Regions from separate parts of the Rhizobium sp. SRDI969 genome, predicted to be linked through region 2. Evidence: predicted binding sites of a transcription regulator. Region 2 holds the regulator's gene; each other region holds the start of a gene.
What was found. Region 2 encodes HrcA, which represses chaperone genes, less so after heat shock. Its sites were predicted from a motif close to GTTAGCACTCNCNNNNNGNGAGTGCTAAC; they were not measured.
Positions count from the first base shown of each region.

Region 1: N2A41_RS26445 (co-chaperone GroES) is a predicted target of HrcA. The motif match lies at 1,420-1,448, and genes of this name have one in related genera.
Region 3: groES (co-chaperone GroES) is a predicted target of HrcA. The motif match lies at 875-903, and genes of this name have one in related genera.

Region 1 is NZ_CP104036.1:487,857-490,124, forward strand. It holds gene groL (chaperonin GroEL) at 1-815, opposite strand, end outside; gene N2A41_RS26445 (co-chaperone GroES) at 960-1,274, opposite strand; gene N2A41_RS26450 (hypothetical protein) at 1,599-1,889, shown strand; gene N2A41_RS26455 (hypothetical protein) at 1,999-2,268, shown strand, end outside.
Region 2 is NZ_CP104035.1:5,316-7,583, forward strand. It holds gene rph (ribonuclease PH) at 1-521, opposite strand, end outside; gene hrcA (heat-inducible transcriptional repressor HrcA) at 650-1,738, shown strand; gene grpE (nucleotide exchange factor GrpE) at 1,850-2,268, shown strand, end outside.
Region 3 is NZ_CP104035.1:545,977-548,244, reverse strand. It holds gene N2A41_RS02625 (TIGR01459 family HAD-type hydrolase) at 1-566, opposite strand, end outside; gene groES (co-chaperone GroES) at 961-1,257, shown strand; gene groL (chaperonin GroEL) at 1,330-2,268, shown strand, end outside.

The DNA of each region.
Region 1 (2,268 bases), on a different replicon from region 2:
TTGAGGCCGCCGCGCAGCTTGTTGACGACGAGGGTAGCAAGCGCTTCGCCTTCGACGTCTTCAGCGATGATCAGCAGCGGCTTGCTGGATTGGACGACGGCCTCGAGAACCGGCAGCATCGACTGCAGGTTCGACAGCTTCTTCTCGTGGATGAGAATATAGGGGTCTTCGAACTCGACCCGCATCTTGTCCGCATTTGTCACGAAATAGGGGCTGAGGTAGCCGCGGTCGAACTGCATGCCTTCGACGACCTCGAGTTCGGTTTCGGCGGTCTTGGCTTCTTCGACGGTGATGACGCCATCATTGCCGACCCTTTCCATGGCATCGGCCAAAAAGCGGCCGATTTCGGCATCGCCATTGGCGGAGATTGTGCCGACCTGGGCGATTTCGGAATTGTTGGAGATCTTGCGGGCGTTGGCCTTCAGTTCCGCGACGATGGCGGTGACCGCTAGATCGATGCCGCGCTTCAGGTCCATCGGGTTCATGCCCGACGTAACGGCCTTGGCGCCTTCCTTGACGATTGCCTGGGCCAGCACCGTTGCGGTCGTGGTGCCGTCGCCGGCGATGTCGCTGGTCTTCGAAGCAACTTCGCGGACCATCTGGGCGCCCATGTTTTCGAACTTGTCTTCGAGTTCGATTTCCTTGGCGACCGAAACGCCGTCCTTTGTGATGCGCGGCGCGCCGAACGACCTGTCGATCACGACGTTGCGGCCCTTCGGGCCGAGGGTCGCCTTCACGGCGTTGGCCAGGATGTCGACGCCACGCAGCATCTTCTCGCGGGCTTCGGTGCTGAATTTGATTTCTTTAGCAGCCATGTCCTCACTCCTTCATAGCCAGCCAGAGCAATTCCAGGAAAAGTGCGTTTTCGCTCGGAATTGCGTAAAATAAAAGCTTGGAACGGTTCTGCGTTTCCATGAAAAGCTGAAGCGCTCCAGCATCGACCGATGTCAGCAGGGACCTCAGGCGGCCTGCTTCTTTTCGCCTTGGGCCTCGATGATGCCCATCACGTCGCTTTCCTTCATGATCAGCAGGTCTTCGCCATTGATTTTGATCTCGGTGCCGGACCATTTGCCGAACAGGATGCGATCGCCGACCTTAACGTCGAGCGACTGGATCTGGCCGGCTTCGTTGCGCGCGCCGGGGCCGACGGCGATGACCTCGCCTTCCTGCGGCTTCTCCTTGGCGGTGTCTGGAATGATGATGCCGCCCTTTGTCTTTTCTTGTGAATCGACCCGGCGGACGAGAATGCGGTCATGAAGCGGTCGGAACGACATATCTTCCTCCATCGACAAACAATGATGACGTTGTTCCCGCGGCCGGACCGGATAACCGATCCGGGCGGGTGCAGGTTCGCGCGCGCGCCTTGCGCGAATGATCTGGTTCGAGGGTTCAGCAATTTCAAGAGGCGACGAAAGAAAAATTAGCACTCTCCGCCGGAGACTGCTAACGCCCGACAGGGAACAGACAATCCGCTCCTGCGTTCGAATAAAAAGGCGAATGGCATTGAGGCTTGAATCCGGATTTCGCCATTCCTAGTTCTGTGGTGGCCGAGGCTTGATGAGCTCGGCCACCGTCCCACGTCTTTAGGAGTGAGTGACATGGAAGAGAACACCAAACTGATCAAAGACCTCAGTATCGAGGAACGCGAGGAAATCTTCGTCGATATCGCTCGTACGCTGGAGGACACGGCGCGTGAGGCCCTTGTCGAAGGCAATATGCATTTTGCGGCACTTTCCAACAACATGGCCGAAGCGATCCGCGTCAACGCCGACGAACTCGCCCGTGACGATCCGGAAAATGCCGAGCTGGTATTGCAGCAGGCAACGGCGATGATCTCACAATTCGAAGCCGTGCACCCCTATCGGATGGTGAGCATGGCCGTGCATTGATCGCGCCCCGGGCGATGCGGCTCGCCACCCGCCCAAATCATTCTCTACACGCGCGCGGAACTCTCCTCGTTTGCAGAGGTTATTGGATCACAACATCGAAAGGTGATCCATGACGACTTCTAGATCCAACGTGCCGCCAGAGAGCGGCACGGACGATGCCCGGTCCGCCGATACCGAACGGGCCGAGATCGATCGCCAAAGGGCATTGGCAAACGCCCTGCGCAACGCGAGGTCGGCATCAGATCGCGATAGCGGCACCGTAACCCCAAGCCTGAAGCTTGCAATGGACTATCTTAGCCTCGGTGGCCACCGCCGATCCATGATCGACGACAATATCACCGACGTTCGCCAATGGGATGAGGATCCGCCGGAGGCGGAA
Region 2 (2,268 bases):
ATCACCGGCTGGCTGGCGAAGATGCCGCAGGAGATGGCGGCGACATGATCCTTCAGGACCCGGTCGACCTTGATCATGTTGCGGCTTTCCATCCATTTCAGGCAGTCGTAAAGCGCGATCCAGCCGCCGGTGATCGAGGCGGTCCGCGTGCCGCCATCGGCCTGGATGACGTCGCAATCGAGCGTGATCTGCCGTTCGCCGAGCGCCTGCAGGTCGACGACGGCGCGCAGCGACCGGCCGATCAGCCGCTGGATTTCCTGAGTGCGGCCTCCCTGCTTGCCGGCGGCGGCTTCGCGCTTCATGCGTTCGCCGGTCGCCCGCGGCAGCATGCCGTATTCGGCCGTGACCCAGCCCTTGCCGGTATTACGCAGCCATGGCGGCGTCTTTTCTTCGAGGCTCGCCGTGCAGAGTACATGCGTATCGCCGAACTTCACCAAGCAGGAGCCTTCCGCGTGCTTGGAAAAACTGCGCTCGAACGAGACCTTGCGCATCTGGTCGATTTTTCTGCCTGAAGGCCGCATTCTTATCTCCTGGGGTTTATTTGACCGCTTCTACGATTGGCGGCGCTCATTTGCAAATTCCCTTTTGCCACGGGTGTGAGTTTGACTTACTTTTCGGGAAGTATCATCAGCATGGGTTTGAAAGCTTCATGGGCATCAGGTCGACGTCGGTTTCGGATGCCGTAGCTGCGCTGGACGAGCGCTCCAGGGAAATTTTTCGTCGCATCGTCGAAGGTTACCTGGAAAGCGGCGAGCCGCTCGGTTCGCGCAACCTGTCCCGTATCCTGCCGATGTCGCTGTCGCCGGCCTCGGTGCGCAACGTCATGAGCGATCTCGAAGAGCTCGGCCTGATCTATTCGCCGCATGTCAGCGCCGGCCGGCTGCCGACCCAGATCGGCCTGCGCTTCTTCGTCGATGCCTTCATGCAGGTCGGCGACCTCTCCGCCGAGGAGCGCGCCAACATCGACCGTCAGCTGCGGGCCGAAAGCGGCGGCAATCCCGTTGAATCGATGATGAACGAGGCAAGCCGCATGTTGTCGGGCATTTCGCGCGGCGCGGGCCTCGTCATCACCTCGAAAAGCGATCCGGTGCTGAAACATGTCGAGTTCATCCGGCTCGAACCGACAAAGGCGCTGGCCGTGCTCGTCGGCGATCATGATCAGGTGGAAAACCGCATTATCGAGCTGCCGGCGGGCGTCACGTCCTCGCAGCTGACGGAGGCGGCGAATTTTCTCAATGCCCATATGTCCGGCCAGACCCTGCCGGAGCTCCGCAAACAATTGAGCCGCCTGAAGGACGACGTCCGTCACGAGCTCGATGCCCTGTCGCGCGATCTGGTCGAGCGCGGCATTGCTGTCTGGGCTGGGAGCCCGGATGAGGGGAAGCCGACGCAGCTGATCATCCGCGGCCGCGCCAACCTGCTCGAAGGCCTCGCCGGCGCCGACGATCTCGACCGGCTGCGGCTGCTGTTTGATGATCTCGAGAAGAAGGACAGCCTGATCGAGATCCTCAATCTCGCCGAAAGCGGCCCGGGTGTGCGCATTTTCATCGGTTCGGAAAACAAGCTCTTCTCGCTGTCCGGCTCATCGCTCATCGTCGCGCCCTATCGTGACGACGACGATCGCATCGTTGGTGCCGTCGGCGTCATCGGCCCGACGCGGCTCAATTATTCCCGCATCGTGCCGATGGTGGACTATACAGCCCAGCTCGTTTCCCGCCTTTCGCGCAATCAGCTTTGACGCAGCAACCGCCAAGCACGCGGAATTTTCGCTTCTTTGTCACGCAGACTTGATTTTTTTCGGTCAAACCTCGATATCGGGCGCATCTGAAGACACCAACCGGAGACCGTCATGACCGATGACACGACGAAAAACGGACCTGACGCAACTGCGGCCGATGCCGCAGCCGACGCTGCCGCCTACGTCGAGAACGAAACTGCGCAGCAAGAGCCCGCCCAGCCGGACCCAATCGAGCTTCTGAAAGCCGAAAACGGCGAGCTGCGCGACCGCTATTTGCGCCTTGCTGCCGAGATGGACAATCTGCGCCGGCGCACCGAGCGCGAGGTAAAGGATGCCAAGTCCTATTCCGTCGCCGGCTTTGCTCGTGACATGCTCGCCGTCTCGGACAATCTGCGCCGCGCGCTCGATGCCATCCCTCCGGAGACCAAGGCTGCCGCCGATGCCGGCCTGAGCACGCTGATCGAGGGTGTCGAGATGACCGAGCGCGCCATGCTGTCGGCTCTCGAGCGCCACGGCGTTCGCAAGCTTGA
Region 3 (2,268 bases), 540 kb from region 2:
GTACTGCCGCCGAGCTGCTGGTAGTAGGCGGCCATAGCGCCGGCGCAGGGGATGATGCGATGGCCGCGCTCGACAATGAGGTCGGGATTGGCGCAGATCATCGGCACGTCGCGGGCTTTGAAATCGAGAAGAATATCGGTGTAATCTTCCGGCTTCTCCGTCTCGTCGTCGAAAAAGCCGGTGCAGACCAGCGATTGCGCTTCGCCCGCCGGCCGGCGTTCGACGCCAATGCCTTCGAGTAGCGCTTTGTCGCGCTCGGGGCCGAGCAGAAAGACGGTCTTCGGCCCTTCGGCGATCAAACCGCGCGTGACGTCGCCAGAGGTGACGATCCTGTCATAGGCGCTGTCGGGAACGCCGATCTGGCGCAGTTGCTCGACCACCTGCCAGGAAAGGCGCGGCGAATTGGTGATGAGGACGACGGCGACGCCGTTCTCGCGCGCCGCTTCAAGGGCTGCGGCCGCCTTCGGAAACGGATCGACGCCGTTGTGAACGACGCCCCAGACATCGCAGAGCACCACATCATAGTGACCTGATATCTCCGAGAAGTTTTCTATCCGCTTGGCCATTCCGATTTCCCGATTTGCTTCAGTCACCGGTGACATTGCAAAGGCGCAAGGCGATGGCAAGGAAATTTCTTCGCTGCCCGGCTCCTGCGAAGAACTCGGGAAGGCGATCCGAGTGTGCGGATCGGCAAGGGGTTTGACGATTATCCCGAAGCGGCAGCTCGCCGACGGCGGACGACTTCGGCAAAGTTCGGCCGCGCCGGCGTTTCGGCCGCAATCTCAGACTATTCTCAGGCCTCTTCACAATTCCGGCACAAAAATTCGTGACTGCTCTCATTGACTCCTTTCGGAGCCATCCCTAAATGCTCGTCGCTAGCACTCACCGCAAGGGAGTGCTAACATCTGTCCATGTGGGCCACTCCGGTCCGCGAATGTCATTCGATCGAGGGATTAGACAATGGCAAGCACCAACTTCCGCCCCCTTCACGACCGCGTCGTTGTTCGCCGCGTTGAGTCCGAAGCCAAGACCAAGGGCGGCATCATCATTCCCGATACCGCCAAGGAAAAGCCGCAGGAAGGCGAAATCGTCGCCGTCGGCTCCGGCGCACGCGATGAGTCCGGCAAGGTCGTCGCACTCGACGTCAAGGCTGGCGACCGCATCCTGTTCGGCAAGTGGTCCGGCACCGAAGTCAAGATCGACGGCGAAGACCTTCTGATCATGAAGGAAGCCGACATCATGGGCATCATCGGCTGATCGGCCGACCTGCTTTCCCGAAATGGCTGACGGGCGTTTTGCCCGAACAACTCGAATTCAGGAGTTACTAATATGGCATCTAAAGAAATCAAGTTTGGCCGCACCGCGCGCGAAAAGATGCTGCGCGGCGTCGACATTCTCGCCGATGCAGTGAAGGTCACGCTCGGCCCCAAGGGTCGTAACGTCATCATCGACAAGTCCTTCGGCGCTCCGCGCATCACCAAGGACGGCGTTTCGGTCGCCAAGGAAATCGAACTCGAAGACAAGTTCGAAAACATGGGCGCCCAGATGGTCCGCGAAGTTGCTTCGAAGACCAACGACATCGCCGGCGACGGCACCACGACGGCAACCGTTCTTGCCCAGGCGATCGTTCGCGAAGGCAACAAGGCCGTTGCAGCCGGCATGAACCCGATGGACCTGAAGCGCGGCATCGATCTTGCTGTTGCCGACGTCGTGAAGGATCTCCAGGCCAAGGCCAAGAAGATCTCGACCTCGGAAGAAGTTGCACAGGTCGGCACGATTTCGGCAAATGGCGACAAGCAGGTCGGTCTCGACATTGCTGAAGCCATGCAGAAGGTCGGCAACGAAGGCGTCATCACCGTCGAAGAAGCCAAGACCGCCGAAACCGAACTCGAAGTCGTCGAAGGCATGCAGTTCGACCGCGGCTACCTCAGCCCCTACTTCGTCACCAATCCGGAAAAGATGATCGCCGACCTCGAAGACGTCTTCATTCTCCTCCACGAGAAGAAGCTGTCGAACCTGCAGTCGATGCTGCCGGTTCTCGAAGCCGTCGTCCAGACCGGCAAGCCGCTCCTCATCGTCGCTGAAGACGTCGAAGGCGAAGCCCTCGCAACGCTCGTCGTCAACAAGCTGCGCGGCGGCCTCAAGATCGCTGCCGTCAAGGCGCCTGGCTTCGGCGACCGCCGCAAGGCCATGCTCGAAGACATCGCCATCCTGACGGGCGGTACGGTCATCTCCGAAGATCTCGGCATCAAGCTCGAATCCGTCACG